2 regions of the Oscillibacter sp. GMB15532 genome follow, and region 2 is predicted to be linked to the other one. Evidence: predicted binding sites of a transcription regulator. Region 2 holds the regulator's gene; the other holds the start of a gene.
The links. Region 2 encodes NrdR, which represses ribonucleotide reductase genes. Its sites were predicted from a motif close to CACNANATNTNGTG; they were not measured.

Region 1: nrdD (anaerobic ribonucleoside-triphosphate reductase) is a predicted target of NrdR. The motif match lies at 5,694-5,707, and genes of this name have one in related genera.

The regions. Positions count from the first base shown of each region.
Region 1 covers NZ_JBEVTO010000001.1:342,675-361,001, forward strand. The annotation lists gene rimO (30S ribosomal protein S12 methylthiotransferase RimO) at 1-941, shown strand, start outside; gene pgsA (CDP-diacylglycerol--glycerol-3-phosphate 3-phosphatidyltransferase) at 948-1,469, shown strand; gene ABVS15_RS01585 (hypothetical protein) at 1,759-2,598, opposite strand; gene nrdG (anaerobic ribonucleoside-triphosphate reductase activating protein) at 2,856-3,374, opposite strand; gene nrdD (anaerobic ribonucleoside-triphosphate reductase) at 3,430-5,607, opposite strand; gene ABVS15_RS01600 (MATE family efflux transporter) at 5,730-7,142, opposite strand; gene ABVS15_RS01605 (EAL domain-containing protein) at 7,248-9,791, opposite strand; gene ABVS15_RS01610 (phosphatase PAP2 family protein) at 9,788-10,351, opposite strand; lysine riboswitch at 10,628-10,797, shown strand; gene ABVS15_RS01615 (transporter substrate-binding domain-containing protein) at 10,948-11,847, shown strand; gene ABVS15_RS01620 (amino acid ABC transporter permease) at 11,900-12,790, shown strand; gene ABVS15_RS01625 (amino acid ABC transporter ATP-binding protein) at 12,792-13,532, shown strand; gene spoIID (stage II sporulation protein D) at 13,622-14,644, opposite strand; gene ABVS15_RS01635 (hypothetical protein) at 15,104-15,940, shown strand; gene ABVS15_RS01640 (anaerobic ribonucleoside-triphosphate reductase activating protein) at 15,937-16,635, shown strand; gene ABVS15_RS01645 (ribonucleoside triphosphate reductase) at 16,944-18,327, shown strand, end outside.
Region 2 covers NZ_JBEVTO010000003.1:278,115-291,884, reverse strand. The annotation lists gene trxB (thioredoxin-disulfide reductase) at 1-165, opposite strand, end outside; gene grdB (glycine reductase complex selenoprotein B) at 234-1,538, opposite strand; gene ABVS15_RS05730 (glycine/sarcosine/betaine reductase component B subunit) at 1,557-2,849, opposite strand; gene ABVS15_RS05725 (GrdX family protein) at 2,875-3,288, opposite strand; glycine riboswitch at 3,340-3,425, opposite strand; gene ABVS15_RS05720 (selenium metabolism-associated LysR family transcriptional regulator) at 3,807-4,715, opposite strand; tRNA gene ABVS15_RS05715 (tRNA-Sec) at 4,862-4,958, opposite strand; gene selB (selenocysteine-specific translation elongation factor) at 5,156-7,087, opposite strand; gene selA (L-seryl-tRNA(Sec) selenium transferase) at 7,084-8,463, opposite strand; gene selD (selenide, water dikinase SelD) at 8,534-9,574, opposite strand; gene ABVS15_RS05695 (DUF6773 family protein) at 9,847-10,344, opposite strand; gene ABVS15_RS05690 (helix-turn-helix transcriptional regulator) at 10,341-10,541, opposite strand; gene ABVS15_RS05685 (peptide chain release factor 3) at 10,734-12,317, opposite strand; gene nrdR (transcriptional regulator NrdR) at 12,558-13,013, opposite strand; gene ABVS15_RS05675 (hypothetical protein) at 13,190-13,705, opposite strand.

The sequences.
Region 1 (18,327 bases), on a different contig from region 2:
TTGGCAGCATCCATACGGCGGAGCAGGAGGGAACCCGTGTTCTCTCCACTCCCGGCTGGTACGCGTATCTGCGGATTGCAGAGGGCTGCGACAACCGCTGCGCCTACTGCGTCATTCCCTCTTTGCGGGGAAAATACCGCAGCCGCCCCATGAAGCACCTTCTGGAGGAGGCCCGGGACCTGGCGGACCGGGGCGTGAAAGAGCTCATCGTCATTGCGCAGGACATCACCCGGTACGGCACGGACCTGACGGGAACGCACCAGCTCGCCCCCCTGCTGCGGGAGCTGTGCAAGCTGGACTTCCACTGGATTCGGCTTCATTACCTCTACCCCGATGAAATCGACGACGAGCTGATGGAGGTCATCGCTGCTGAGCCGAAAATTCTTAAGTATATTGACCTGCCCATCCAGCACTGCAACGACAGAATTTTAAAGGCCATGAACCGCAGGGACACCAAGGCAGCCATGCTGTCCCTGCTAAACAAGCTGCGGGCGCGCATCCCCGGACTGGTGCTGCGCACCAGCATCATCGCGGGACTGCCCCTGGAGGACGACGCGGCTTTTGAGGAGCTTTGCGAATTTCTGCGGGAGACGAAAATTGAGCGGGCGGGCGTGTTCCCCTTCTCTCCCGAGGAGGGAACTCCTGCCGCTAAAATGGACCATGTAGACGAGGCAGAGGCCCGCCGCCGGGCAGAACTGCTGGTGGATGTACAATCCGACGTGATCGACGGATACAACGAATCCGTCCTCGGCTCCGTGCGGGAGGTGCTGTGCGAGGGCTTTGACCCCCAAGCCCAGCGCTATTACGGGCGCAGCTATGCCGAGTCCCCGGATATTGACGGGCGCATCTGGTTTGACGCGGACGAGGCCCGTCCCGGAGAATTTGTAAACGTCCGCCTCACCGGCACCACGGACGGCGAGCTGACCGGAGAAAAGGAGTGAGCCACGGTGAATTTGCCGAATAAGCTGACCCTGCTGCGCATTTTGCTGATTCCGGTGTTTATGGGGGTGCTGTACTGGGGCTTTCCCGGCGCGAATTACGCGGCACTAGTGATTTTCATCCTGGCAAGCCTCACGGATTTGCTGGACGGCCACATCGCCCGGTCCAGAAACCTCGTCACGGACTTCGGCAAATTTGCGGACCCTCTGGCGGACAAAATGCTGGTCACAGCGGCCATGCTTTGGTTCGTGGAAATCGGGCAGATGCCCGCATGGGCGCTGCTGATTGTCATTTGCCGTGAATTTGCCGTCAGTGGGCTGAGAATGCTGGCGTCCGACGCGGGGCGGGTCATCGCCGCCGGCTGGTCCGGCAAGGTGAAAACCGCCGCCACCATGGTGTGTCTCGTGCTGATGTTTTTGCCCATCCCAAAGGTGCTGAACACCGCGTGCGTGTGGGTGATTGTTGTGACCACCCTGTATTCCGGCGTGGAGTATTTTACCAAGAATAAGGACGTATTTCGGTCCATGTGAGTAAAGGGTCGGGGGTTTCAACTTTGTTGAAACCCCCGACCCTTTTTGCGTTTCTACACAGAAGCTTCCGAAGCTGCCCCGTGGAAATGAGCCGTTTTAAAAGGAGCACGGGCGCACTTGCGCCCACTGGCACGCTTTTACGCCCCGGGTATGGGGGATGCAGCAACGGTAAAAGTGGAGGGCTTTTTATCTGGGACGGATAGTTCCTTTGCGCGACAGCGGGAGAACATAAACAGACTTTCCCAGGAGGAGGCAAACGGACCTTTATCAAGGAGATACCAGCCTCCATTCACCGGCGAGAACAAGAAAGCCCTGTCCCTCTGAAAATTTGCGACAGCACTTCCCCCGCCGAAAGAGTGGCAACTCCCTCCGGGTCGGTGATCACGCCCCCGTCAAGCGCCCAGCGGAACACGCCGCCGGAAAACGCCGTATAAACCTCCCACGGCTTTCTAACCGGCGCGTAGCGTGTGTACCACGCGGGGCAGCGCCGCATCACCATTTCTGCCAAAGCCAGCGCTTCGCAGCAGCCGGTATCACCGGGCGACAAGGCGCTGAGCTGAACGCCCCCTCCCGGGCAGCCCGCCCGGCTGTCGGAAGGCGTGGAGTGGGCCAGAAGAACGCTGCCGTCACCGCAGGTCCCCATGCACAGCCAGACGTGCCCCTTTATGCCGCAAATGTCCCCGGGACGAAGCGAATTTTCCTCCCCGATTTCTGTCAGACCGCCCCAGCCCCGGCGGGCAAAGTCCCCGGCCATGGCCGCAGAGGAGCACACATAACCGGGAAGGCTGTCCCGGTCATGGAGGGTGTTGTACACCGTCCAGCCCAAATAGCCGGAGCAGTCCAGCCCCGCGTAGTAATAGACGTTTTCACCCAATACAGGATAATAGTCCCGATAAAAATAGCACTTGTTCTGCGCCCTGAAAAACGCGCACCACTCGGGCGCAAGCCCGATGTGGACCGCCTGAGGGCCCGCGCCGGTATCCTCCCGGTTCCAGCCGCCGCCGTAGACATACAGCGCACCCCCCATGGGGGCTAAGGCAGTTGTCAGCAGATTTTTCAGCGTCCGCAGACCGGGGATTGCCCCGGAAGGGCATCCCGTTTTTTGTACATCGGAAAGCGGGGTTTTCATTCGGTTCTCCTCCTCCCCGGCGAGACAGTTTCGCCCGGCTGTTTGGATGTATGCGAAAAAAACCGCTTTCATGCCGCCCGGGAAGGAATGGAACATGTGCATAAACAGGCAAAATGCAGGGGGCTGCGGAATTTATTTCCGCAGCCCCCGATCTTCTCTCCGCCCGCAATGCCTGTGCAGGCCTGCACCATCACATCGAACCAGGCAGGCTTGCAGGTTCTTTCCAATCCGCCTACGGCCGGAGGGACTTTCTCTTGTCAGCCCTTCCAGAGGACGGCCTCTCCCGCCCGCAAAGACGCGGGCACATCGATGATCCGCTGATTGGCGCTGCCCCGGAAGCGCAGGGAGATGTCCTTCAGTGACTGCACAAACTCCCCATCCACCAACACATCGGTGAGCGCCAGTAGTTCGTCCGTTGCCTCGCAGCGGGCGCGGCTCTCCCCCGTCAGCTCTTCCCATGTGTAGCCGGAAAAGGCCCACACGGTTTTCCCGGGGCGCTCTGCCCGGACCCTGCGGATAAAGGGCAGCAGCGCGCGCTGGTTTTCCGGCTCAAAAGGCTCGCCCCCCAGCAGCGTCAGTCCCGCCACATAGGACGGCTCCAGCGCCCGGAGCACCAGCTCCTCCGTCTCTCCGGTAAAAAGCCTTCCGTATTGAAAATCCTGCGCCTCAGAGTTAAAGCAGCCGGGGCAGCCATGGGTACAGCCGGAAACGAACAGGCTGACCCGCACCCCTACGCCGTTGGCAATGTCGCAGGTTTTGATATTGGCATAATTCATGGCATCCCTCGAAAAGTCCCGCCGGAGAACCTCCGGCGGGCTTTTTTTCGTTGATTTACAGATGGAGCACCCGCTCCCGAATCTCTTGGGTCCGGCCCTGATTCCAGAACTGGGTCCCGATATAGCCGCAGGTCCGCCGGGCCACGTTCAGCTTGCTCTGGTCCCGGCTGCCGCACTTGGGGCACTCCCAAACCAGCTTGCCGTCGTCCTCCACAATGGAGATTTCCCCGTCGTAGCCGCAAGTCTGGCAATAGTCGCTCTTGGTGTTCAGCTCGGCGTACATAATGTGGTCGTAGATATACTCCATCACGCTCAACACCGCGGGGATGTTGTCCTGCATGTTGGGGACCTCCACATAGCTGATGGCTCCGCCGGGGGACAGCGCCTGGAACTGAGATTCAAACTCCAGCTTGTCAAACGCGTTGATCTCCTCGGACACATGGACGTGATAGCTGTTGGTGATATAGGCCTTGTCCGTCACGCCGGGAACGATGCCGAACCGCTTTTGCAAACACTTGGCAAACCGGTAGGTGGTGGATTCCAGCGGCGTTCCGTACAGGGAGAAGTCGATGTTCTCCTTTGCCTTCCACGCAGCGGTGGCTTCATTGAGCCGACGCATGATGGAAAGCGCAAAGGGCGTGGCTTCCGGGTCGGTGTGGGATCTCCCGGTCATGTACTTCACGCACTCGTAAAGCCCTGCGTAACCCAGAGACAGGGTGGAATACCCGCCGTAAAGCAGCTTGTCGATGGTTTCTCCCTTATTCAGTCGGGCCAACGCGCCGTACTGCCACAAAATGGGGGCCGCATCGGAGAGAGTGCCCTTGAGCCGCTTGTGGCGGCACATCAGCGCCCGGTAACAAAGCTCCAGTCTCTCAGAGAAAATCTCCTCAAACCGGGCCATGTCTCCATTAGAGGACAGGGCCACATCCACCAGATTGATGGTGACCACGCCCTGATTGAACCGACCGTAATACTTGGGGCTTCCCGTCTCGGGGTCCACATAGGGTGTGAGGAACGAACGGCAGCCCATGCAGGTATAGCAGTGCCCCTCTCCATTTTTATCAACCTTGTTCTGAAGCATGACCTTTTCGGAGATATAGTCCGGCACCATCCGCTTGGCGGTGCATCTGGCCGCCATCTCCGTCAGATAGTAATAGGGTGTTCCGGGGCGGACATTGTCCTCCTCCAGCACATAAATAAGCTTTGGAAATGCCGGGGTGATCCACACCCCCGCCTCGTTTTTCACGCCCTGATACCGCTGGGTCAGCGTTTCTTCGATAATCACCGACAAATCCCGCTTGGTCTGGGGATCGGACACCTCGCCCAGATACATGAACACCGTCACAAACGGGGCCTGCCCGTTGGTGGTCAGCAGCGTCACCACCTGATACTGGATGGTCTGCACTCCCCGGCGGATTTCCGCGCGAAGACGCTTTTCCACAATCCGGTTCAAAACCTCTCCCTCGGGGTGGCCGCCCATGGCGGCGGCCTCCGCCAGCACGTCACCCCGGATTTTCTCCCGGGAAACCTGCACGAAGGGAGCCAGATGGGCAAGGGAAATGGACTGCCCGCCATACTGGCTGGAGGCCACCTGGGCAATAATCTGGGTGGCGATGTTGCAGGCGGTGGAAAAGCTGTGGGGCTTTTCAATCAGCGTGCCGGAAATCACCGTACCGTTTTGCAGCATGTCCTCCAGATTCACAAGATCACAGTTGTGCATGTGCTGGGCGTAATAGTCCATGTCGTGGAAATGAATCACGCCCTCCTCGTGGGCCTGCACCACTTCCGTCGGCAGCAGCAGGCGCTTGGTGATGTCCTTGGACACCTCGCCCGCCATATAGTCCCGCTGGACGGAGTTCACCGTGGGATTTTTATTGGAGTTTTCCTGCATAACCTCCTCGTTGTTGCACTCGATGAGGCTGAGAATCTGATTGTCGGTGGTGTTGGCGGCCCGGGCCAGCGTCCGGGTATAACGATAACGGATATAGCGCTTCGCCGTTTCATAGGCACTGTGGCGCATCAGCTCTGTCTCCACCAGTTCCTGAATTTCCTCCACATTCAGCGTCCGGCCAACCTTCTCCGCAGTAGTCTCCACATTCAGCGCGATCTGCTGCACCTGTGCGTGGGACAGCTCCGGCGTCTGCCCGCCTGCAAAGTTCGACTTTTCCACCGCCGCTGCGATTTTTTCCCGGTCAAAGCCCGCTTCACTGCCGTTTCTTTTGATAATTTTCATGATGTTTCTGCCGCTCCCTTTTGTCGAAAAGCCAAAATAGTTCTTCCCAACTTACTTTTATGTCAACCAAACGGTTTTATAACAACCACATTATATAGTGTGTCATCCCATTTTGCAATACCCTATTTAGTATTTTCTTCGAAAATTTCCACAGTCTTCTGTTCCGTCTGCACTTCGGCAAAGCGGCGGTCTGCCCTGTGCTTGGCCCAGAGGTAGCAGAGCACATGGATTAAAAGGGTCACTATCCATGAGACGGGATAGGACCAGTAGACACACTCCGGCGTGTGATACGCCGGAATCTGAAAGACCGTGGCAACCCACACAAGACGCAGGACGCAGGCCCCCATCAGCGACACCATCATGGGCATCACGGAGTAGCCAATGCCCCGCAGAGCACCCACCATCGTGTCCATCATGCCGCAGATAAAATAGGTCCCGCAGATAATGCCAAGGCGCACAAAGCCAGCCTCCACCACCGCCGGGTCCCCGGAGTAGATTCCAAGCAACAGCCGGCCCCCCTGCCACGCGCCCACGCCCAGCACCAGTCCCGTGGCCGTTACACAGCCCAGCCCCGTCAGCAAAATGCGGTTGACCCGGTCCAGCCGTCCCGCACCCACGTTCTGGCTGGTAAAGGACAGCGTCGCCTGATACACCGCGTTCATCGCCACGTATACAAATCCCTCGATATTGCTGGAGGCAGCGCTGCCCGCCATGACAATCTCCCCCAGAGAGTTGACGGAGGACTGAATGACCACGTTGGACAGCGAAAAAATGATGCCCTGCACTCCGGCGGGCAGACCCACCCGCAAGATGCCCACAAGCTGCTCCTTGTGAAATCGCAGCGCCCGCAGGTCCAGATGAAAGCTCCCCGTCTCCCGCATCAGGCAGGAAACCACCAGCGCCGCGGAAATGCACTGGGACACCACGGTGGCAATCGCCACGCCCGCCACGTCCAAATGAAACACGATCACCAGCAGCAGGTTCAAAACCACATTCACCACGCCGGCCAGCAGCAGGTAATACAAGGGACGGCGGGTATCTCCCTTGGAGCGCAGAAGGCCCGCGCCGAAGTTATAGAGCATCAGGGCGGGCATCCCCAAAAAGTAGATCCGCAGATACAGCACCGCCAGATCCAAAACGGCGGGAGGCGTCTGCATCCAGACCAGCACCTGCCGCGCCATGGCGACGCCCACCACAATCAGCACCATACCGCTGCAAAATGCCAAAAGCATAGCCGTGTGGACCGCCCGATGGAGCTCCCGCTCCCGCTTTGCCCCGAAATATCGGGCCGCCAGCACGTTTGCGCCCACGGAAAGCCCGACAAACAAATTTGTCAGCAGATTGATCAGCGCCGCGTTGGACCCCACCGCCGCCATAGAATTATCCCCGGAAAACTGCCCTACCACAATCACGTCCGCCGCGTTGAACAGCAGTTGGAGTACGCCGGAGGCCATCAACGGCACGGCAAAGCGCAGCATTTTTTTCAAGATTGGCCCGCTGCACATATCAATTTCATAAGCCTTCGACTTTAACATAGGGTTTGCCGTCTCCTCATTTTCATGCTTTTGCATGGTGTTCCCGCAAAATTCGCGGCGGCAAAGGCTGCCGCCGCGAGTTGCAGTGATGCTATTTATCAATCATCAGGTTCCATTCGCCAGCGCATCCAGCGTTTTTCTCAAATCCTCCGGGTCATAGGGCTTGCGCACAAAGCCTCTGGCACCCAGACGCAGGGCCTTTTCCTCGCTGTCCAAATTATCCGCCTGGGAAAGCACCAGCACCGGAATATCCCGCAGAGCCGGGTCCTGCGCCTTCTTTTGCAGAAATTCGTACCCGTCCATAATGGGCATGATGATATCCAACAGCACCACGCCAACGTCTTCCCCGCTGCGCAGAGCATCCAGCCCCGCCTTGCCGTTGGACGCCTCCAGAATGCTGTATTGGTGAGAGAGCATCTTCTCCAGCACCAGTTGGTTCACCCGGTTGTCCTCCACAATTAGGAGCTTGCGGCAAGTACGGCAGCCCAATACCCGCTGCTGCCGGGGCGGCCCGAGCTCCTCGCTGGGGACGGCAGCGGGCACCATGCAGCCAAACTCGGCAGGCAGCTTCAACCGGGAAATATCCCGAAACAGCGCCAAAAACAGCTTGCGGCTGTCCTTGCGCCCCATGTAGCAGACGCTGACCATCAGGCTTTTGATCCGGTAGGAATCCATATACCGCCGGATGACCAGCTCCTGCCGTTCTCCCGTTTCCGAAGCGGCGTCCATGGCCATTAGAAACGCGGGACGGTCCCGCTCCTCCAGCCAGTCGGTAATCAGCTGCCCGCTGCGGAACAAAAGCTCGGGAGAGCTCTCCATCAGACGGTAATACCCGTCGTTCACGCTGAGAATCTCCGCCGCGTCGCCAAACTGCTCGAACATGGCCGCCGCGTCCATCCTCCCCCGCATCATCCTGTCATAGGCCTTTACCGCGTCCCACACCGCCCGGGTGTCCGCCGTTTTGTCAAAAATCCGGGGCCGTTCGGGAGCGAAAGTCGACCGGTATCGCTTCAGCAGGGAAAAAAAGTCGTCCTTCGGGACAGGGCGGGAGAAATAGTACCCCTGCACCCGGTCACAGCCGATGGAGCGCAGATAATCCACATGGGTCTGTGTCTCCGCCCCCTCCGCCACCACGCTCATCTCCAGCCACTTGGCCATGCGCACGATGCTGCTGACCACGCAGTTGGTCCGCTCGTCGCTGCCAACGCTGCGGATAAAGCCCATGTCCAGCTTCAAAGACGACACCGTCATATTCATCAGCATATTCAAAGAGGAGTAGCCGTTGCCAAAATCGTCAATCAAAACGGCAAAGCCCGCTGCGTTGAGCTGCCGTGTCAAATCCAGCATCTGACCCGGGTCCTCCATATAGACGCTCTCCGTCACCTCAATCCGAAAGACGGCGGGGTTCACATCGTACTTTTTTGCAAGTCCTGTCAGCAGCCCGCAGATATCCGCGCTGTAAATATCCAGCCGCGACATGTTGGCGGAAATGGTCACGTCGGGATAGCCCGCCGCCTTCAGCTCCGCCAGATACTGAAACACCTGCTCCCAGACATACTGGTCCAGTCGGTTGATAAAGCCGTTTTTTTCAAGGATGGAGATAAATTGATTGGGGAGAATCAGCCCCCGCTTGGGGTGATCCCAGCGCACCAGTGCCTCCGCCGACACGGGCGCGTTGGACGACAGGCTGAAAATCGGTTGAAGATACACCTGAAACTGCCCCTGCTCCAGCGCCTCATACATCCCGGAGGCCACCTCCTGCTCCCACAGCAGGCTCCGGCGCAGCTCCTCATCATAGAGCGCCACGCTCTTGTCGCTGCGGCCGGAAACGGTTTCCTGCGCGATTTGCGCGCGGTCACACAGCTCCACCACCGGAAGCGTGGGATCGTCGATTTCATAGACGCCGCAGCACAAATGCAACGCGTATTTCAGGTGCAGCCGCCGCATCAGATCGGCGCCCAGCCGGTTAAACCGGGAAAGCTCCAGTTCCTCCGTGCGGCACAGCATCACAAACCGGTCCCCACCCACGCGGCCCACGTGAATCACGCCCCGCATCGCGGACAGCTTTGCCGCCAGATTCCGCAAAAGCTGGTCGCCCGTGGCCCTGCCGAAAAGATCGTTGAACACCTTGAAGCGGTCCATGTTTAAAAAGATGATGGACAGCGACCTCGGCCGATTATCCTGTTCCATCTCCGCCAGCGTGTCCCGTGCCTTTTTTAAAAACGGTTCCCACTGCAAAACGCCGGTCAGCGGGTCCAAATCCCGATCTCTCCAGAAAAGATTCACCAGATTCTGCACCTGGCAGGCGAGAATATCCGGCTCTCTGGACTCCTCAAAAAACGCGGCGGCGCCAAGGCTCAGCGCCTTCAGCTCGTCCTCCGCCGTCCCCATGGCAACCACGGGAATCGACTTGAGCAGCCGGTTCGTATGAAGAAAGTGCATCACATCAAACCCGCTGAACTCAAACAGGCGGCATTGCAGCACAATCGCGGCAAAATCCTGCCGCGTCCGCAGGATGTCCACCGCCATTTCCCCGTCCAGCGCGGACGTGACGCAAAACGTGCCATGCAGGACCCCGGCAGTCTGCTGACGGCGCTCTCCATCCCCGTCCACCAGAAGAATTTTCTGTTTCTTCCGCGTGTCCTTCACGTCTCTCCCTCTCCTCCGGCGGGACGAAACCGCCCCGTTTTCTTATCTGCCCACCGCATCAAATGTCCGGCGGCCAAGCCCAGCGCCAAACCCAGCGACGCGCCGGCCAGCACATCGCTGGGCCAGTGCACATATAAATACAGCCGTGAAAAAGCAATCAGGGCCGCCAAAACCAAGACGGGCCCCAACAGTCTGCCGCGCTTCTCCGACAGCAGAGCGCCCACCGCGGCAAAGGACGCCGCCGCGTGCCCGGAGGGAAACGACCAGTCCTGCGGCCGGGAAATCAAAAGTGTTACCGCCGGATTCACGTCGCAGGGCCGCACCCGGGCAATCAGCGGCTTGAGAATCCCGTTGCAAAGCAGCACATCTAAAAGCAGCGCCAGCGCCAAAACCGCGCCGGTACGCCGATATCTCCGCATAAAAAGCAAAATTGCCGCCAGCGCAATCCAGATTTCTCCGTGATTGCACAGCGCGCTGATCAGCGGCATCAACCCGTCCAGAAGCTCCGTCCGGCAATTCTCCTGTATCCAGTTTAAAACGCCGAATTCCAGCTCCCTCACCCGCACACCTCTCCCATACGGCCGGCGCAAAATCGGCTGCGCCGGAAAGCTTTCAAAGCCCCCGTACAAAGCAATGTCGTCCACTGTGGCCATTGTACCATCTGCTTCCAATTTTGAAAAGGATTATTTATGCGCAATTCCACCAAAGTCAAACGAGTTTCAATTGCTTTGCCCTAAATTCCACCAATTTTTATGTTTTGCACAAAAATGCAAAAAAAATTTGGGAATACAGTTGACATCCCCTTCATATCGTGATAGGATACCTCAAAATTGGATCGCTCAGATAGAGGCGCGAGGTCCATCAGTACCGTGAGTAAGTCGGCAGGCAGCCGCCGCGGGAAAGGGGACGTCGCCGAAGGATTTTGGAGCTGCCTGCTCCAAGACACCTGGGCCGGCGGGGAATACCCGACGGACTGTCACATTTTTTGTGAAGCGCTATCATGGCTGAATCGGGCAGTTCTGCCTGCTTTTTCCACGGGTCGCTTTGCGTCAAAGCGGCCCGTTTTTTGTCGTTCTCCTTTGCGGCGTGGGGAGAGGGATATTCAGTGCCCGCCGCCACAAAATACCATTGGTTGAGTTGAAAGGAAGGATCTTTTATGAAGAAGTTTTTTGCTCTTGTTCTGGCTCTGGCCATGACTGCGTCTCTTGCCGCCTGCGGCGGCTCTGCCCCGGCGGCCTCCGGCTCCGGTGCGGCTGCCGGTTCCTCCGCGTCCTCCGCCGACGGCGCGGTCCCCTCCGGCGTGGAGGACGGGGTGCTGACCGTGGCCATGGAGTGCGGCTACGCGCCCTACAACTGGTCCCAGCCGGATGACTCCAACGACGCTGTTCCCATCCGGGACACCAGTGAATACGCCAACGGCTACGACGTGATGATGGCCAAAAAGCTCTGCGAGGCCAACGGCTGGGAGCTGGAAATTGTCCGGCTGGAGTGGGAATCTCTGGTACCCGCCGTTCAGTCCGGCGCCGTGGACGCGGTGATCGCGGGCCAGTCCATGACCGCCGAGCGGGCGGAGCAGGTGGACTTTGCAGGCCCCTATCTGTACGCCTCCATCATATGCCTGACCAAGGCAAACAGTGCCTTTGCAAACGCCAAGGGCATCAGCGACCTTGCCGGCGGCTCCTGCACCAGCCAGCAGGGCACCATTTGGTATGAAACCTGCCTGCCCCAGATTGAAGGGGCCGATATCCGCACGGCTGCGGAATCCGCCCCCGCCATGCTGATGGCGCTGGAAACCGGCGCGGTGGACTTTGTGTGCACCGATATGCCCACCGCACAGGGCGCGATGGTGGCCTATCCCGATTTCAAGCTGCTGGACTTCTCCGGCTCCGGTGACGACTTTGAAGTGTCCGACGAGGACGTGAACATCGGCATCTCCGTCATGAAGGGCAACACCGTGCTGAAGGACGCCATGAACTCCGTCCTCTCCGGCATGACTGCCGACGATTTCAACGACCTGATGGCGCAGGCCGTGGCGGTGCAGCCCATCGGGGCCTGAGCCTCCCTGTCCGGGCGCGCCCGCTGAATACTGAGAGAACGAGGGAACCATTATGGACTGGTCAAGATTTCCACAACTGGCCGCCGACATTACCGACCTCTGGGCCAAATACGGCACGGTGAGCTATCTGGGCGGCATCCGCCGCACGCTGATTCTGGCCGTGGTGGCCACGTTAATCGGCTGCGTCATCGGGCTTGGCTGCGGTATTTTGCAGACCATTCCCAGCGCCAAATCCGACCACCCCGTCAAGCGGCTGGGTCTGGGATTGGTGCGGGTGCTGCTGCGCATTTATATCGAGGTTTTCAGGGGCACGCCCATGATTTTGCAGGCAGTGTTCATTTACTACGGCCTGCCCTATTTCACCAACAACTCTCTCCGCTTTGAGGGTATCTGGACCGTGGCGATTCTGGTGGTATCCGTCAATACCGGCGCATATATGGCCGAGTCCGTCCGGGGCGGCATTCTCTCCATCGATCCCGGCCAGACGGAGGGGGCCAAGGCCATCGGCATGACCCACTTCCAAACCATGCTGGGGGTCATTCTGCCCCAGGCCCTGCGGAACATCATGCCCCAGATTGGCAACAACCTGATTATCAACATCAAGGACACCTCCGTGATGTTCATTATCGGCTTTACCGATTTTTTTGCCGCCCACAAGGCGATTTCCGGGGCCACCTTCACGTATTTTCCCTCCGCCACCATCGAAATGGCGGGCTATCTCACCATGACCCTTGCGGCTTCTTTCCTGCTGCGGTGGGTGGAGCGGCGGATGGACGGGTCCGACAGCTACGAGCTGGTACAGACCGATTCTCTGACCATGACCGCCGGAACCTACAACCACCCCGGCAAGGGCAGCAATTTTGACGAGCACAGCAAGGAATACCGGAAAAATTCCAAGCAGTCCTCCAAAAAGCGGAACTTGACCGAGAGAGGAGAGATCTGACATGGGCGAGACGATTCTTGAAATCCGCCATCTGGGCAAGGCCTTCGGCAGTCATCAGGTGCTGCGGGACATCGATTTCACGGTGGAAAAAGGGGACGTGACCTCCATCATCGGCTCCTCCGGCTCCGGAAAGTCCACGCTGCTTCGCTGCGTGAACCTGTTGGAAACCCCCACCTCCGGCGAGATTCTCTTTCACGGGAAGAACATGGCGGACCGGGGTGTGGATGCGGCCGCATACCGTTCCCGGGTGGGAATGGTGTTTCAATCCTTCAACCTGTTCAACAACATGACCGTTTTGAAAAACTGCGTGGCGGGACAGGTGAAGGTCCTGAAAAAGGACCCGGCGGAGGCCCGGACCGCCGCCCTTCAATATCTGGACCGGGTGGGCATGGCGCCCTATATCAACGCAAGGCCACGTCAGCTCTCCGGCGGGCAGAAACAGCGGGTGGCCATCGCCCGGGCGCTTGCCATGGAGCCGGAGGTGCTGCTGTTTGACGAGCCGACCTCAGCGCTGGACCCTGAGATGGTGGGCGAGGTGCTGGACGTGATGAAGGACCTGGCCCGGGAGGGGATGACCATGCTGGTGGTGACCCACGAGATGGCCTTCGCCCGGGACGTGAGCAGCCGGGTGGTGTATATGAATCAGGGCGTTATCTGCGAGGAGGGCACGCCGGAGGAACTTCTGGGCAACCCCCAAAGACAGGAAACCCGGGACTTTCTCTCACGCTTTCGCAGCGTGTAAGCCGCAGGAATCAACTGTAACAAACCCCTGCGCGCCTTTTCAAAAAGCAAAAGGGCTTGAGGACATAAAATCCTCAAGCCCTTTTTTTATTACGACAGCCGCTCCGGCGTATGCACCGCCACGGTGACGCCGGAATAGTAGTGGGTGATAATCTCTTTCCAGTCCTTGCCGTCCTTTGCCATCTGCTGGGCGCCATATTGGCTCATGCCCACGCCGTGGCCGTACCCGGTGACAAAGAAGACGATTTTCCCGTCGGCCACCTCCGCTTCAAAGGTGGAAGAGCGCAGGGAGAAAATGGTGCGCAGCTTCGTCCCCCGGACGCTGACGCCGCCCACCGTGACAGACTCCACATTGCTGTCCTCGCTGATGGCCCAATCCTTCATCCATCCTCCGGCAGCGCCGGACAGGTCCGCCTCCGGATAGGCCGCCAGAAACAGCTTCTTGAACTCCGCCGGGGTAAACTCCGCGCGGCTGTAATAATTGGGCACGCTTTCCCCCTCCGGGCTCTCCACGCTCTGGAGATAGGGCAGATCGTCAGTCCACACCTCGCCCGCCCGCTTTGTGCTCCCGGCGGAGGATGAGTGAAACACCGCCAAAATGGGCTGCCCGCCGTATAGAATCGTTTGCCCGTCGGTGAGGGCGACGGCGTTTTCCACCTTCGCCTCGTAAGCCTGCGCGCTGTCCCCCCAGTTGGACGCGGCAGTCTCCTTATCAAGATACGCCTGACAGCAGGTGTGATCACCGCAGACATCCGCCGTGTCGCCGTGGTTCCCGCCGGTGGCCATCTTATACATCGTATAGGTCCGTGCCGCCACCGCCTGGGCGCACAGGGCCTGCTGCTCGAAGGAGGCGGGCATTTCCGCCCGCACCACACCCTGAAGATATTCCCCCATGGTCATGGTCTTCACCTCTTCCCCCAGCAGAACCCGGATGGTGTAAGACCCGTCCGTCTCCCCCTGGGGCAGCAGCTCAATTTCCGGCGTTTCCGGCTTCAGCTCCCGCTTCGTCCCCGCCTCCGCCTCCCGCCGGACCACATGGGTCGTCACGGTAATCAGCGGCAGCAAAAAAAGCAGGCCCAGCAGCACCGCCGACATGCCCAGATACCGTCTCATCTCGTTTCCTTTCCCGCCGCTCCAAAAAGCATTTACCTTTTGAACAGCCTGTACACTTTCCGTAAATTGATCAAAGTACGCCCGCAATCCGCGGTTTCTTCAGCATATGCGCGGAAGATAAAAAACAGTCCTGCGTATAAGCTGTCGAATTTTGCGGCGTTTGATTATAACATGGATTGCCCAAAGCGGCAACCTCGCCGCCCGATGCGTTTTCCCTCGCCGCGGTGTGGACAAACCGCCTTGGCGGGCGTATAATGACCCCAGTATCAGCCCCTTTGCGCCTTTAGCAATCACGGGGAACCCTGCACGCGTCTCGTCCCCACGGTCGGAGCAGTACCGCTTCCTTTGGGGCGTGGCGGGAAAATCTCCGCCCGCTACGAAGACACCGCAAACCGGGCGAGCGAAAAATATTACCAAATTGCGCCGGGGGCTATGCCCGGCTTTTCAAGGAGGACCGGAATGAAACACACCACGGCTATGGCTGTTTTGGCGGCGGCGGGCGGCGCGGCGGCCTTTTTTCTGCGGCTGGCGCAGGCGCGCACCGGCTTGATTCCGGAAACCGGACTGAGCGTTCCCGGAAATCTTTTCGGACATCTTCTGTGGGTTTTGCTGGCTCTTTTGGGGGTGGGGCTGTTTTTGCTTGCCCGCCGCCTGCCTGATCGCCGCCCCGACCCCCGCCCGTTTCAGGATGTCTTTTCCGCGCAGGGAGCCGCACCCCTGCTGCTGGTCGGCGTCTTCCTGCTGGCTCTTTCCGGGGGGGCAGAGGTACGGGCCGCCCTTTCAGCTCCCGCAGGCTTTCCCGGCAGCGGGGCCCCTCCCGCAGGAGTTGCGCTGGCCTGCGGCGGCCTGACCGCGCTTTCCGCCCTGTGTCTGCTGCCCGTCGCTTTTTCGGCAGGTGCCGGGCGGCACTCTCGCTCCCGCAGGACCCCGCCACCAGTCTTACTTCTGCCTGCCCCCGTGGCGCTGGTGTTTCATCTGGTGCTGGACTACCGGGTCCGCGCCGCAAACCCCGCGCTGGAAACCTATGCACCGGAGCTGCTGGCTCTGGGCTTTGCCGCGCTGGCCTTTTTCCGTCTGTCCTCCTTCGCCTTTGAAGACGGCTCGGTGCAGGTCTTTTCCTTTTTCGCCGGAGGCAGCGTCGTTCTCTGCGCTGCCGCACTGGCAGGCAATCGAAGCCTTTCGAACTACGCCTTGCTAGGCGGCTGTGCCCTCTTCTTTCTGGGGCTTCTCCTCTCCCTACAGCCCGGTTCGATCCGCAGACGCGCAGGCGAGGTGGAAGAAGAGGAACTGCCTTGACCTTCTGCGGACTGCAAACTCTGTCACTGGTTGACTTTCCCGGTAAAGTGGCGGCCACGGTCTTCACCGGCGGGTGCAACCTCCGCTGCCCCTATTGCCACAACGCCCGTCTGGTCATCGCGCCCGCCGAGGAGCAGGAGCGGTATAAGGAGCAGGAGATTCTTGCGTTTTTATCCTCCCGCCGGGGACTGCTGGACGGGGTGGTGCTCTCCGGCGGGGAACCGCTGCTGCACGAGGGGCTTTCGGACTTTGCCGCCCGGGTAAAGTCTATGGGCTTTGCGGTGAAGCTGGACACCAACGGGTGCTATCCCCAGCGGCTCCGTGCCCTGCTTGAGACAGGAAGCATCGACTATGTAGCCATGGATATCAAAAACAGCCTGTCAAAGTACCCTCTGACCGTGGGCGTAATGGACTTTGACACCGCCCCTGTGGAGGAGAGTGCCGCGCTTTTGATGGATGGACCGACGGACTATGAATTCCGTACCACGCTGGTGCGGGAGCTTCACACTCAGGCGGATTTGCTGTCCATTGCCCAATGGCTGAACGGGGCACGGCGCTATTTTTTCCAGAACTTCGCCGACTCCGGGGAACTGATTGGCTCCGGGCTGCACGGCTTCTCCCCCGATGAAATGCGTACCTTTGCCGAGGCTGTCCGCCCCTTTTGTGGAGAAGTTTCTCTCCGGGGCGTGGACTGAGCGGTACTCACCTTTTTCGACAAATACTGACTTTTTTCGTCACAAAATGCTATTTGGTGTACAGTTATGTTTTTCGCGTTCCTACTAAATCTGGGCGCAATTGGCATTTTTTATGAAATACTCCACAAGATATAGGAGTTCTTCTAATTGACATCCCCCAACAGCCCCGCTAGAATAAGAACGGAAGGACGCTTCGGCGTCTTTCCGTTCTGACGGTATATGGGCCTATCTTTGGTACGCAGGCGGCGGCAGGGCAGTTTGCCCCGCCGCCGCGAAGCGGAAATACTTTAAGAGAGTGTGGGAGCGGTATGTATCGAGTTTTGAAGCGGGACGGCAAGGTCGTGGACTTTGCCCTGTCCAAGATCAGCGTGGCCATCACCAAGGCGTTTGACGCCGTGGGAAAGGACTACAACCCCGACATCATCGATCTTTTGGCGCTGAAGGTCACCGCGGATTATCAGGACAACATCAAGGACGGCTCCATCTCAGTGGAGCAGATTCAGGACAGCGTGGAAAACGTTCTCATCAAGGCCGGATACAGCGATGTGGCCAAGGCCTACATTCTGTACCGCAAGCAGCGGGAGAAAATCCGTAATTTAGGCTCCACCGTGCTGGATTACAAGGACCTGGTGAACAACTACCTGCACATCAACGACTGGCGGGTGAAGGAAAACTCCACCGTCACTTACTCCGTGGGCGGGCTGATTCTATCCAACTCCGGGGCCATCACCGCCAACTACTGGCTCAGCGAGATTTACGATGCGGAGGTGGCACAGGCCCACAAAAGCGGCGATCTCCACATTCACGATTTGTCCATGCTCACCGGCTACTGCGCGGGATGGAGCCTGAAGCAATTGATTCAGGAGGGCCTTGGCGGCATTCCGGGCAAGATCACCTCCTCCCCCGCAAGCCACCTGTCCACCCTTTGCAACCAGATGGTGAATTTCCTTGGCATCATGCAGAACGAGTGGGCCGGGGCGCAGGCGTTCTCCTCCTTCGACACGTATCTGGCCCCCTTTGTGCGAGTGGACAACCTCTCCCAAAAAGAGGTGAAGCAGTGCATCCAGTCCTTTGTGTACGGGGTGAACACCCCGTCCCGCTGGGGCACGCAGGCTCCGTTTTCCAACATCACGCTGGACTGGACCGTTCCCACCGATCTTGCAGGCCAGCCCGCCATCGTGGGGGGCAGGGAGATGGACTTTAACTATGGGGACTGCAAGCAGGAAATGGACATGGTAAACCGCGCCTTTATCGAAATCATGGTGGAGGGCGACGCGGACGGCCGGGGCTTCCAGTATCCCATTCCCACTTACTCCATTACGAAGGATTTTGACTGGAGTGACACGGAGAACAACCGTCTTCTCTTTGAGATGACCGGGAAATACGGGACACCCTATTTCTCCAACTACATCAACTCCGACATGGAACCCTCGGACGTGCGCAGCATGTGCTGCCGCCTTCGGCTGGATTTGCGGGAGCTGCGGAAAAAGTCCGGCGGCTACTTCGGCTCCGGCGAATCCACCGGGTCCGTCGGCGTGGTGACGGTAAACCTGCCCCGCATCGCATATCTTGCCAAGGACGCGGCGGACTTTTACCGGCGGCTGGACAAGCTGATGGACGTGGCCGCCCGCAGCCTGAACACCAAGCGCACCGTCATCACCAAGCTGCTGGATGCGGGACTGTATCCCTATA
Region 2 (13,770 bases):
AAGCTGCCCGGGATAGTTTTCGATTTCACTGGTAATGGCGATCTGTCCGCCATCCTGCCCTTTTTCGATAATCAGGGTATCCAGCCGGCTGCGTCCGGCATACAGCCCTGCGGCAAGACCCGCGGGGCCGGCGCCCAGAATGATGACATCATAGGTTTTGCTCATTGCTATCGCTCCCATACTCGCTCCCCGGCGGCGGCCAAGCCGCCGCCGGAGGCGATGTTCAACTTTTGTCAGACCTCGAAAATAGTCTGGTCCTCCACCTCGGTGGTCAGAGCCTCCAGAGCACGGGCCACCAGCTTCTTGCGCAGAGCATATTCTTCCTCGTGGGCCAGCGCGGGGTTTCCAAGGGGATGGGGAATCGCAATGGTGGGAACGATTCTGTTTGCGCCCACCGTCATGGAGATCGGCGTGACTGTGCACATATGCACCACGGGAATACCCGCCCGCTCAATCTCTTTTACCATCGTTGCACCGCAACGCGTGCAGGTACCTCATGTGCTGGTCATAATGACCGCGCTTACGTTGGCCTGAAGAAGCTTCTGCGCGTATTCGGCGGCAAATTTTTTGGACGAGGCCACGGCGGTGCCGTTGCCCACGGTGGTATAGAAGAAATCGTGCAGCTTGCCGATTTTGCCCTCCCGTTCAAACTCCCGCAGAACGTCCACGGGCAGCACGCGGTTGGGGTCCTGATTGGCATAGACGGGATCGTAGCCGCCGTGGGCGGTTTCGTATGTTTCCTCCGTCAGTCTCTCCACACCCTGAATGTTGTATTCGCCGTAATGCGAGGCGTTGGAGGACTCAATATGGTCCGGATTCCCTTTGGGGACGATGCCGCCGGAGGTACACAGGGCCACGATGGCCTTACTCAAATCCTTTACGGCCTTGTTGGGGGCCACCCGGTCAAAGGACGGCATGGGATACTCGGTGGTAAAGGGCTTTCCCGAAAGCTTTGCCACCAGCATATCCACCGCCCGCTTGGAGCCGCGCTCCTTGTCAAAGAAGTTGCGGCGAATGCCGTTGGGCAGGTATCCGTCCTCGCAGGAAGCGCCAATTTCCTCGCCACGCATCAGCTTCATGGCAAGCTTTGCCATGGCGGGCGCGGCCTTGCGCATACCGGCGGCACTGTTGGTGGTGGCAATGATCAAAACCTTGGTGCGCAGGTCCGCACCGGGGTTTTCCTCGTACATACCGGTGAGAACGGGAATCCCCAGCTCGTCCTGAACCGCCTGGCAGATGTTGGAGCAGGCGTAGCCGTACCGTCCTGCGTTGAAGGCGGGACCGGCGATAAACAGGTCCGGCTTTGCCGCCTTGACCCATTCCAATACCTGTGCCTTGGCGTCCTTCTCATGTTCGGCAAAATAGGAGTCGCCGCAGACGATGGTCTGCACTACCTCTGCCTCGCCCTTCCATGCCTGATTGAAGGCAAGGCCGGGGCCTACATGGCCTTCCCGCAGCTCGGGCGGCACATGGGCCATTTCCTCGCCGCCGATGTTGGCAAAGAACTGGTTGATATAGTGTACGACACGATAACTCATGCTTTTCTCCTCCTCTCCTTATCTGGCGCTCAGGCGGTTAAAGCCCATTTCGTTGGTGGCGCCGGTGATGACCTGAAGCTCCGCCTCAATGGACCCGTCGGGCCTCAGTGACCCGGCGTGCCCGCCCGCGATTTTGTCCACGTAATCCAGCATCCCGATGACCTTGTCAAGCTTGGGAAGGATCACCACCTGATTGGCGTTTCCTCCGGTGACCACCGCATCGGCCAGTGCGTCCGCGTCGGCCAGGGACTGGGACTTGCCGTCCTGTCCGGCGTATTCATCGGTAATCAGAACGGTGCGGATGCCCTTTTGCTCGGTCTTCTTGCAGTTCATGATCAGGTCCGTGTCCGGATTGCCGAAGCCCTCCTCGGAGACAACCACGCCGTCCAGATCCAGCAGTCGGGCAAGCTTGGAGGCCCAGTCAGAGGAGCGCTGCTTGTCGGCCAGATACACGTTTTCGTTGGTGATGATGTTGCACACGTAGTTGATGGTCTTGCCGTGCTGCTCGAACAGGTCCGCCACCACGGGGTTGTTCTGGTGGTGATAGGTGGTGTTCTTGTCGCAGGCGGACACGCAGTTGCCGGAGATGATGGCCCCGTCCATGGTTTCGGTAGGGTTTAAAAGCGTGGAAATAATTTTCTTGGCGTCCACGCCGTAGACATAGGTGTCGTGGAGCAATCCCTGACTCTGGAGCATGTGGACATAGCCCACACGGGGAAGGTCGGGGAGCTTTTCCATGCCCTCCTTCACGCCGTAGGTCTCAAACTCCCGCGTCTCGTCGGGGGTCACGTCGCGGCCAAGCTCCCCCACAAAGGTGGCGGCCCGCAGGCCCGCCATGCGGACCGCGTGCTCGTACTCGTGCTGATGGACGCCCTCCATCGGCTCGCACAGCAGGACCAGGTTCAACAGCTTTGAGAACGGGGTGTAGTCCGCGCCGGGGCCGGTCATGTCGATGATGCCCTCCTGAAAGCCCACGATCTTGCCCGCGGTGACAATGGCCATGCCCCGCAGCACATGGGTTTTTCCGGAGCCAACGGTATCCACCTTGGCGATGACGCCGGGAAACTCGCCGCCGGGACCATCTACCTTCACGCGGGGCTCGATCACATCCTTCACCGGGGTAATGCGCACGCTCTCGCCGGGTCTTGCGATGTCAAAGCTCGCGGACTTGATGCAGGCTTTCGCATCGTCGTCTTTGAAGATAAAATCCATGACTTCATCGGCATTGACAAAAAGCGTTCCGTTTTCTACCTTGCATTCCTTTGAAAATTGAATGTCCTGAATCTGGATAAAGCCCAATTCCAATTTCAAAGTGAGCACCTCCTTCTTTTCATTTTTATTTGCGTGCGTTACTAAGTCCTGCCGCAGCGTCAAAGCCCAGAGCGCCGGAGAGCAGGGTATAGTCAATCAGTTGGAAATCCTCCAGCACGCTCTTCGTAAGCGTACGGCGGCGGGGCGTAAGCTTGTCGCATACCTCGATGCTGCCCGCAATCAGTCCCGCCTGCTCCACCGAAAATTCCCGGGGGGCTTTGGATACCACCACGGATTTATAGGGCGTTTCGTTGGGTTTCACGCTGCCCGCCAGCGGGTGGGTATACAGAGTATGCCCGGCATACACCATGTCCCGCGCCTTCACCAGAATCTCCCGCAGGGTCAGTTCTTCCGAAAGGAGAATTTCGTATCGCTCCGCCATGCATGCTTTTACAAGGGGATTGTTTGTCAAAATCAGATATTGCCGCTCGCTGGTCACAGCCGCGCCCCCTTCCAAAGCAAAAACAGAATCGGACAGCACAAGCTCGTGCTGCCCGACTCTGTTGATTTACCTGAGAGATTCCCTGCGAAACGCAGGTTGCTCCTTCGGCGCTTTCGCTTTCCAGAGAGTTGTCGGGCTGCAGTCCTTTCGCCTGAGATGTTCATATCGCGCCGGCAAGCTAGCAATACTTATACCTTCGGCCCCGCCTCTAATGGGCAGATCTCCTGCAACCGTCATCCAAATCATTCAATTTTTCAAACCGGGCACTCGCCCCGTCTTTATACCCATTGTAAGCGCCCCATCTCTTGGGACGCAAGAAAAAAAAGCCATTTATAATTTTCATCTATATATTCAATTCAGCAAATTGACGGAGTAGACAATTGGGGATTTTTCAAATTTTCCCATAGGAATTCCAATCCTTTGTTGATTTTTTCACAGCGCCCCCGCGCTTTTATTGGCGCATTGCAGTAGTTTTCTCAAGAATATTTCATATTTTTTCTGCGTTTTGCACAATTTCAAGGCGCTGATTCCGAGCTGCGGAGATAAAATCCCTCAGCAAAGCTGTAAAACACCTGTGCGGAGGGAGAGAGCACGCTGTTTTTTCGGCGGAGCAGATAGAGCTTGCGCCGAATCCGGATACCGGGCAGCTCCAGCGTCAAAAGCTTTTCCCGCTCCTCCGCCGCGCTTTTGGAGAGGATGGCAACCCCGGCCCCTTCCTCCACCAGCCGCTCCACCTCCTCGTTGGAGGAGGCCTGCGCGGCAATATTCACACCGTTGGGGTCCACGCCCATGGCCCGGAGAAACAGCTCTGTCTCCCGACGGGTGCCGCTTCCCTCCTCCCGGACCACGAAGGGCTCCCGGGCGGCGCGGCGCAAAGAGACACCCTCCTCCCGCCAAGTCCGGTACTTGGGAAGATTCGGGGCCACCAGCACCAGTTGGTCATTGGCAAACTCCCGGGCGACGTACTTGCCGCCGGGAAGCGTGCCGCAAAAGCCAATCTCCGCCTCCCGGTCCGTTACCTGACGGACCGCCCCGGCGCTGTCCGTGATGCGTAGATCGAACTTTACGTCGGGGTGACGCTTTTGGAACGCCGAAAGCAGCCGGGGCAGAAAATACCGCCCCGGTATGGTGGACGCGGCGATGACCACCGTGCCGGACAGGTCCGTTGCAAACCGGTGCAGCGCCTCGCCCGCCTGCTGGCGGAGGGTCAGGATCTGCCCGGCATATTCAAACAGAAGCCGCCCCGCCTCCGTAAGTCCGGCCTCACGGGTAGTGCGGGCGATGAGGGTCAGGCCCAACTCCCGCTCCAGCGCCGTCACATGCGCGCTGATGGTGGGCTGGCTCACACCCAGCGCCTCCGCCGCCCGGGAAAAGCTGCCCGTCTCCACCACACGGGAAAACGCCTCCAACTGCCGAAAATCCATGGGTATCTCCTTTCGCGGGCGCGGCAGAGGCCGCGCAGCTCCGCAAAAATTTGTTTGGGATAAAGCCGCCAATTAATTTCTTTTTTAACCGGAATGGTTTCAAAATATCCGAAAAAAGGGACGCCGCGCGTTGGCGCGGCGTCCCCTGGCGGGAATATGTGGGAATCGAACCCACCTGGGCAGCTCTTCACCACCCTCACCGGTTTTGAAGACCGGGGGGCACACCAGCACCCATCTACTCCCACGAAAATCGCCGCTTCCACGGTCGACGGCGCTATTGTAGCACGTCCTTTGCGAAATGGCAATACCCAACCCAAGCAAGGTTTTTTCCGGCCCTATGGGCGGCCCCGGGCGGGCTTTCCGGCAAAGAAGCAGCGCTCAAAGCCTTGGAAAACCAGGCTTTTTCGCTCTACGGGCACAGAAACTGCACGGCGCCCGCTTTACTGTGCGTTGTCCGCCAGAAAGCTTTTATCCGCAAGGCGGCGGAGGTCGCCCTCCTTTTTCGTCACGTGGAAGCGATCCAGATATTCAAGCACCGCGAGGGCATATTTCCGGGAGGTTCCCAGCGCATCCCGCAGCTCCGCCAGCGTAATCGTCTCCTGCTCGGCGAAGTGGTCCCGGACCGCGCTTCGCGCCCGCAGCCAAGCGTCTTTGTGATAGCAAATCTGGGGAGAGAGCATCACCAGCTCCCCGCCGGTAAGGACGCTGTCCAGCACCTGCTTGGCGTCGGCAGCTTCGCCCTGCGAAAATTGGGCCAGCATTTCCTCCGTGGTTGGCGGCTCGATGCCCGCCTTGCGGTAACTCTCCAGCAGCCGTTCCCGGATGGCGCTCTGCTTTTTTGTGAACCGGACGGAAAACTCCGCCAGCGCATACCGCTCCGCCGTCCGGCGAATGCTCCCTTCGGCGCAGAGCTGGCGCAACAGCGCGTCCGCCCCGGTCTGGTCCATGGATTTAAATAGCTTTTGACGCAGCTCGGCGGCCTTCATCCCGGCGTGGAGGGGGTTTTTCCGATGATAATCCTCCAAAAGCCCCCGGCAGGCGTCCCGCACGCCGTCCATCACGCCGGACGATGCAAACCGGCCGGGCAGCGGCTCCACCAATCGGCCCGCCGACACCAGCTCTCCCAACAGCGCTTCCAGCTCCTGCGGGTCCATTCCAAGCTTAGACGCCAGCTTGTCGGTTTGGGGCAGCGCTGTGCCAAACTCCGCCGCCACCTGCACCACCCGGTCGCCGCCGGAGCCGCTTTCCCGGATGCGCAGCGCCTCCAGTACCGTGGAGTCTCCCCGCTTATGCCGCTTGGGCGCGTCGTCTAAAATCAAGCCGCCGCCGATGGTTTCCAGCGGCGAAAGAAAGCGGACCACAAACCGGTCCCCGTTTTTCGAGGCAATCGGCTCCGTCAGCCGGAGCTGGGCATAGCAGCTTTCACCGGGGTCCAGCCCGTCCCGGTCCAGCAGCACTACCTTGGCAAGCAGCACCGACGCGCCGTGATACAGGTGAACCTGAGAGTCGTTTAAAATCACCCGCTGGGAAGCACGCAGGTTCTGAAGCCGCACGTCCAGCATCAACGAGGTTCGCAGGCTTCCGGGCCTTGCCACCGCGTCGCCCCGCTGCACGTCCGTCCGCTTCAGGCCCGCCAGATTCACCGCCACCCGCTGGCCCGCGTAGGCAGTTTCCACGTCTTTTCCGTGGACCTGCAAATTCCGAATCCGAGTTTCCGCTCCGGAGGGGGCAAGCGCCGCCACATCCCCCTCGTGCATGGCCCCCTCAATAAGGGTGCCTGTCACCACGGTGCCGAAGCCGTCCACGGAAAACACCCGGTCCACCGGCAGGCGGAACGCCACCCGCAGGTTTTTTTCCCGGGCATCCAGTACCAACGCGTGGAGGGCCTCTTTCAGCTCCGGAATGCCCTGCCCCGTATAGGCGGAGACGGTGAGGATGGGCTTGCCCTCCAAAAACGTCCCCTGTACCCGCTGGGCAATTTCCTCCCGCATCATGTCCAGCCATTCGGGGTCCACCATGTCGGCCTTGGTCACGGCCACAAGACCGTCCCTGATGCCCAGAAGCGTCAGAATGCCAAGATGCTCCACGGTCTGGGGCATGAAGCCCTCGTCCGCGGCCACCACCAGCATGGCAAGGTCGATGCCCCCCGCCCCCGCAAGCATATTTTTGATAAACTTTTCATGGCCCGGCACGTCCACAATGCCCGCCTGTGTGCCGTCGTCAAAATCCAGATGGGCAAAGCCCAGCTCAATGGTAATGCCCCGCTTTTTCTCCTCTTGAAGCCGGTCGGTGTCGATGCCGGTGAGGGCCTTGATCAGCAGGGTTTTTCCGTGGTCCACATGGCCCGCGGTACCGATAATCACATGCTTCATCGCAGGCACTCCCGCAGCGCATCCACAATACAGGAAAACTCGTCCTCCCGCAGCGTCCGCGCGTCCAGCAGATAGCGGTCATGGGCCACCCGGCCGATGATAGGCCGCTCCCGCAGGCGCATGGCAGTCTCCAGCGCGTCCACGCCGTCATGTCCGGGCGTCACCGCCACGGCAAAGCTCGGCAGTGTTTGCGTTGGGACGCTGCCCCCGCCCACCTGATCCTCCTCGGGAACCACCTCCGCGTCCACACCTGCCTCCCGCGCCAGCGCGCAGAGCCGCTGGGCGCGCATCCGCAGCGTTTCCGGCGATTGTGCCAGCATGGCAAGGGTGGGCAGCTCTGTTTCCGCAGTTTCCTCCACATAGGCCCGCAGGGTGGCCTCCAGCGCTGCCAGCGTCATTTTGTCCACGCGCACCGCCCGATAGAGGGGATGCTCCCGCAGGAGCGAGAGAACTTCCTCCCGCCCCACGATAATTCCCGCCTGCGGACCACCCAGAAGCTTGTCCCCGGAAAAGCAGACCACATCGATGCCCGCCGCCACGGATTCCTGCACCGTGGGTTCGTCCCGCAGGCCCAGCCGCGCCAGATTTAACAGCGAGCCGCTGCCCAAATCCTCAATAACCGGAAGGCCCCGGCTGCGGCCAAGCGCCGCCAACTCCGCCGGGGGCACAGCTTGAGTAAAGCCCACCACTCGGAAATTGCTGGTGTGAACCTTCATCAGCGCCCGGGTATCTGGACCGATGGCTTTTTCGTAGTCCCCAAGACGGGTTTTGTTGGTGGTCCCCACCTCCCGCAGCCGCGCGCCGCAGGTCTCCATAATCTCCGGAACGCGGAAGGAACCGCCAATTTCCACCAGCTCGCCCCGGGAGACGATTACTTCACCCCCCTCCGCCATGGCGGAAAGAATCAGCAGCACCGCGGCTGCGTTGTTATTCACCACAAGAGCGCTCTCCGCACCGATAAGGCGGGTTAAAAGTCCCTCCACATGGGCACAGCGATGCCCCCGGCAGCCGCCCTCCACGTCATATTCCAGCGTGTTGTAACTTCGGGCAACGTTTTTGGCGGCCTCTGCCGCCCGCTCGGACAGGCACGCCCGACCCATGTTGGTATGCAGCACCACGCCGGTGCCGTTGATGACGCTGCGCAAAGACGGCAGCGTATCCCGCCGGGCAACCGCCTCCACCGCGGCGCACAGCGCCGCTTTATCCGGCGGCGGTTCCCGCCCGCCAGCCAATATCTCCCGCCGCAAATCCTCCAGCACGGCGCGAACCGCGTCCGTCACCGTCCGGGCGGGATATTTCTCCGTCAGAGCCTGCACAGACGGCTCCCGCAGCAGCTCGTCCACCTTGGGAATGGCCCGCAGGTATTCCTGATTCATGTCACGCGCCCCCTCCGCTCCCCACTTTTGGGGGAGCGCACATTTTTTAAGTACGCCCGTCAGACGGCCTTCAGCGCAGCCGGATACGCGCGCCCCCGGTATAGGGCTCCACCCCGCCGATACGCTGGGCGCTGGGAACGCAGTCCTTCAGCTCCGCAAAAAGCGCGTCTGCGTCTTCCGCCGCCACGGCAATCAGCAAGCCCCCGGCGGTCTGGGGATCGAACAGCAGGTCCTGCTTGGCAAGTTCTGTGTCACCCACGTCCACTCCCGGCTCGGCGAAGGTGCGGTTGCGGTACATTCCGGCGGGAAGAATCCCCATCTTCGCCAGCTCCAGCGCTTCGGGAATCAGGTCAATGGCTCCCACGTCTATGGTCATGGTCACGTCGCTGCCCTGCGCCATTTCAAAGCCGTGACCCAGCAGGCCAAAGCCGGTAATATCGGTGCAGGCGTGAACGCGGTACTTCACCATGGCGTCCCGGGCGGAGCGGTTCAAGGTAGTCATCAGCCGGTACATCAGCTCCGCGCCCTCAGAGGAGAGCATCTCCGCCTTCTGCGCCGTGGACAGCACCCCGATACCGATGGGCTTGGTCAAAAGCAGCACGTCGCCGGGCTTCGCTCCCGAATTGGTGAGCACCCTGTCGGGATGGACAAAGCCTGTGACGCACAGGCCGTATTTCGGCTCGTCGTCCAAAATGCTGTGGCCCCCGGTGATCAGCGCCCCCGCTTCGTATACCTTGTCATACCCACCCCGGAGCATCTGGTGCACCGCTTCTTTGGGCATGGATTCCGGCACGGCCATGATATTCAGGCACAGCTTGGGTTCTCCGCCCATGGCGTACACATCGGACAGTGCATTGGTGGCCGCGATCTGGCCAAAAAGATAGGGGTCATCCGCGATGGGCGGGAAAAAATCCACCGTCTGCACCAGAGCCAGCTCGTCACTGACCTTGTAGACCGACGCGTCGTCGCTCTTGTCAAAGCCCACCAGCAGATTGGGGTCGCTGTGGACCCGGATGCCCTCCAGCAACTGGCTCAGCACCCCCGCGCCCACCTTTGCGCCGCACCCGGCGCACTTTGCCAGCTTTGTCAGCTTGACATTCTGTTCTTCCATGGATACGCCCCTTTCCCGGCTTCCAAAAAAAGCCGTCCCGTTTGCTTTCAACATACCATGCGCCCCGCCCCCTGTCAACGCATGGCAGACGGGTGGCGATGGGTGAAACACGGAAAAAGACTGCATAAAAAATGCGCGGGAGAAACATTTTTCAATCTCTCCCGCGCATTTTAATTCGGAAAATTAAAATTTTTCAAATCCGGCGCAAGTAGCTCCGCTGTTTTGAAAGCATACTCGTAAGACAACATTTACCTGATATTTATGGGAAGAAGTCATCCTTGTTCGTCTTTTTCATCTTCATCCAACTGCTTTTGAATTTTCGCCTGTTTTTTCTGATTGAGATAAGCAAAGAATGCCTGCACAGCAAACGTAGAAGCAGTTGCGCTGATAAACGTAATTGCCAGCACCGCGATAAAATAACCCATGCCATCCTCTTTATAGCGCTGTGCGTATTGTGCATAGTTCAAAACACCGTTGATTGCCGTTACTGCTGTTCCCGCCATCAAGCTGTTCACCAAAAGCATCCCCTTGGTCCGCTTTCCTTCGCCGTATAAGTCAAGGCCCAGCGTCATGTATCGGACAATCATGTACAAGGACATTCCGAAAAAGCAGATCGCCTCAACTGCGTATTGCTTAAACGGAGCATTCAGAAAAAATTGCTGTACGAGGATTGATAACAAAAGCACCGTCATTAAAATACCGTTTGCTTCACTGTTTATTTTACGGCGCTGCGCCGCAACTCTTTCGTCTTGCATATTTTGTCTTTTCATTTCGATTCCTCCCAGAATAAATCGTTTAGTGTTTTGTCAAGCGCCTTACAAATCGCGATGCAGAGGTTCAGCGTGGGGTTATAATCCCCTGATTCTATCAGCCCGATGGTCTGGCGGGTAACGCCTACGGCTTTTGCCAGGTCATCTTGTTTCATGTCCGATTCCATGCGAGCAATTTTCATTCTCTTGTTTTTCATAAAATGCCCCCTTTCATAGTCACAGTATATACTATACATTTCTTAATGTCAAATATATATTGCATTCCATCGCAAAAGCCGGGGAGCAGAATGGTTTTTATCCTGCTCCCCGGGTTTTATTTATTTTTTCATGTGGCAGCCCCGCCCGCTCTATTGCGGCGCGACGCTTTACGTCTAATTTTGACGCTGCTCTTACACCGAAACGGATTCGGACAGCTCCAGTCCCGGGTTGTGCTTGAGCAAAAAGCCCACGGACCACTCGCCACCAAAGGCCACGAGATGTCTGCCCCGGAAATCTTCCAGAACCTCCGCACCCATGCACAGCGTCAACTCCTTCGGGTCCTCCACGGGGCTTGCGGAAATGCGGCGCAGATGCTCGTAAGGCAGGCCGTACATATACAGCTCCACGCCGTATTCGTTTCTCATGCGATACTCGAACACGTCGAACTGCAACGTGCCCACTACGCCCACGATGACTTCCTCCATGCCCGCGCCGGGAACCTTGAATATCTGGATAGCGCCTTCTTGGGCAATCTGCTCCGTCCCCTTAATAAACTGCTTGCGCTTCATGGTGTCCTTGGGGCTGACCCGCATGAAATGCTCCGGCTCGAAAGTAGGGATGCCGGAAAAACTGAACTTTTTTCCCGGCACGGTAATCGTGTCTCCGATGGAGAAAATGCCGGGGTCGAACACGCCGATGATATCGCCCGCGTAGGCTTCGTCCACGATCTCCCGCTCAGCAGCCATCATGGTCTGAGGCTGGCTCAGGCGCATTTTTTTGCCGGTCTGCATGTGATAGACCTCCGCGTCCCGCTCAAACTTGCCGGAGCAGATGCGCATGAACGCAAGCCGATCCCGGTGGGCCTTGTTCATGTTGGCCTGAATTTTGAACACAAAGGCGGAGAAGTCGGGGGAAAACGCGTCCACCACGCCGCAGTCCGCCGTGCGGCTCAGAGGTGCGGTGGTCATACGCAAAAATTCCGCCAGAAAAGGCTCCACGCCAAAGTTGGTCAACGCAGACCCGAAAAACACGGGGCTGAGCTTTCCGGCGCGGACGGCTTCCATATCAAATTCCCGGCCCGCACCCAGCAACTCCACCTCGTCCCGCAGGGTGCTCCAGCGCTTTTCGCCGATCAGCTCGCCCACCTTGGGGTCTTCCAAATCCACCTCGGTGGCCTCCGCCTTTTTCCCGTGGCCCTCGCCCTGAAAAAAGAGGATACGGCTCTTTTCCCGGTCGTAAACCCCGGCAAACTCCCGACCGCAGCCGATGGGCCAGTTGACCGGATAGGTGTCGATGCCAAGCTCCCGCTCCACCTCTTCGCACAGCGCAAGAGGGTCCTTCGTCTCCCGGTCCATCTTGTTGATGAAGGTGAAAATGGGGATATTCCGCAAAGCGCAGACGCGGAAAAGCTTGCGGGTCTGCGGCTCCACGCCTTTGGCCCCGTCGATGACCATGACGGCGGAATCCGCCGCCATCAGCGTGCGGTAGGTATCCTCGGAGAAATCCTGATGGCCCGGGGTATCCAGAATGTTGATGCAATACCCCCCGTGCTGAAACTGCATCACCGATGAGGTAACGGAAATGCCGCGCTGGCGCTCAATCTCCATCCAGTCGGAGGTGGCGGCCTTGGCCCGCTTGCCCTTCACCTCACCGGCCTGGGCAATGGCGCCGCCGTACAGCAGAAATTTTTCCGTAAGGGTGGTTTTACCGGCGTCGGGATGCGAAATAATCGCAAACGTGCGGCGCCGGGAGATTTCGTCTTTCAGGGCGGACATGGCGTTACTCCTTCGTTCTTATGAATCTGATGAACCTTTTTAATTTATCACATCGCCGGGTGCTTTGCAAGTTATTGTCCGCAATTCCGGCGGGAAAATCAACTTTTTCGGCGTGTCTCCGCTGAAAAGTCTGAATTTTTGTCCAAAACGGGCAAAAAGAGGCCCCGGGCGCGGCCCGGGACCCCTATTTCTCTATGGCATGCGCGCCGGGAACCGCGTTTCCTACCGCGTAAAAAGGGTTTATTGCTCTGCCAAAAGCTTGTTCAGCTCCGACATGAAGGTATCGATGTCCTTAAACTGGCGGTAAACGGAGGCGAAGCGGACATAGGCCACCTGATCCAGCTTGCGAAGCTTTTCCATCACCAGCTCGCCGATGTGCTCCGTGGTGATTTCCCGGTCCAGTCCGTTTTGCAGCTCCTGCTCCACCTCGTCGGCGATGCGCTCCAGTTCCGCCAGCGGCACGGGCCGCTTCTCACAGGCGCGGATCATGCCGCCCAGAACCTTGCTGCGATCAAAGCTCTGGCGGCTGCCGTCCTTTTTCACCGCCACCATGGGCAGGCTTTCCACCGTCTCATAGGTGGTGAACCGGTTACTGCACGACAGGCACTCCCGCCTGCGGCGGATGCTGGCCCCGTCGTCGGTGGGGCGGGAATCCACAACCTTGCTCTCGGCGAACCCGCAATAGGGGCATTTCATCGGGCGTTCTCCTTCCTGGCGGCAGGGCCTGTACATTCCGGCCCTGGGGCGGAAGCATCACGGGGCAGGCCGCGCCGAAAATTATTCTTTCAAGCACAGTATACCACAACGCAAAGCGTTGTGGTATACGTCAATTGCTTTTTATAAAAATTTTTTGGCCCCTTTGCATTAAAGGCTCAGGGCATCATTGGCCTCTCCTGTGAATCGAAGGCATAGACGACGTGCAGCGTCCCCTCAATCCGGCATATTTTTGCAAAGCAGAACAGCGGCGTAAGCGGAAAGGGCTTTGCCGGGTCATAGGGGATTGCCACCAGCAGCCGCCCCTCCCCCTGCTGGGTCAGCACACCGGAAACACCTTGCAGCATATGGGAAAGCCACGGGGATTTCAGCAGCCGCTCCGGCGCGGGGACCCGTTCCCATGCCCGCTCTCCCTCCCGCCGCGCGTCGCAGCGCAGAAGCTTTCCAAGGTCCGCCGTCTCCCGGCGGCTCAGTCTGCGGCGGATGGAATATGCCCCGCCCTCCGGCGCAAGAACGCCCAAAAGCATTTCGGCCTGATCCCCTACAAGATATGCCCGCAAAAACGCTGGGCCGGGAATACGGCACGCGGCGCGGTAGTCGGCGTACATCCCGGCTTCGGTCACGCTCAGCTCCCCGGCGGCTCTGCCGTCCAGATACAGCGGATACTTGTCCATGGCGGCTTCCTCTCCCTTCGGGCGGCGCGGGACCGGCCCACGAAGGGCACAAAAAAACCGCCGCC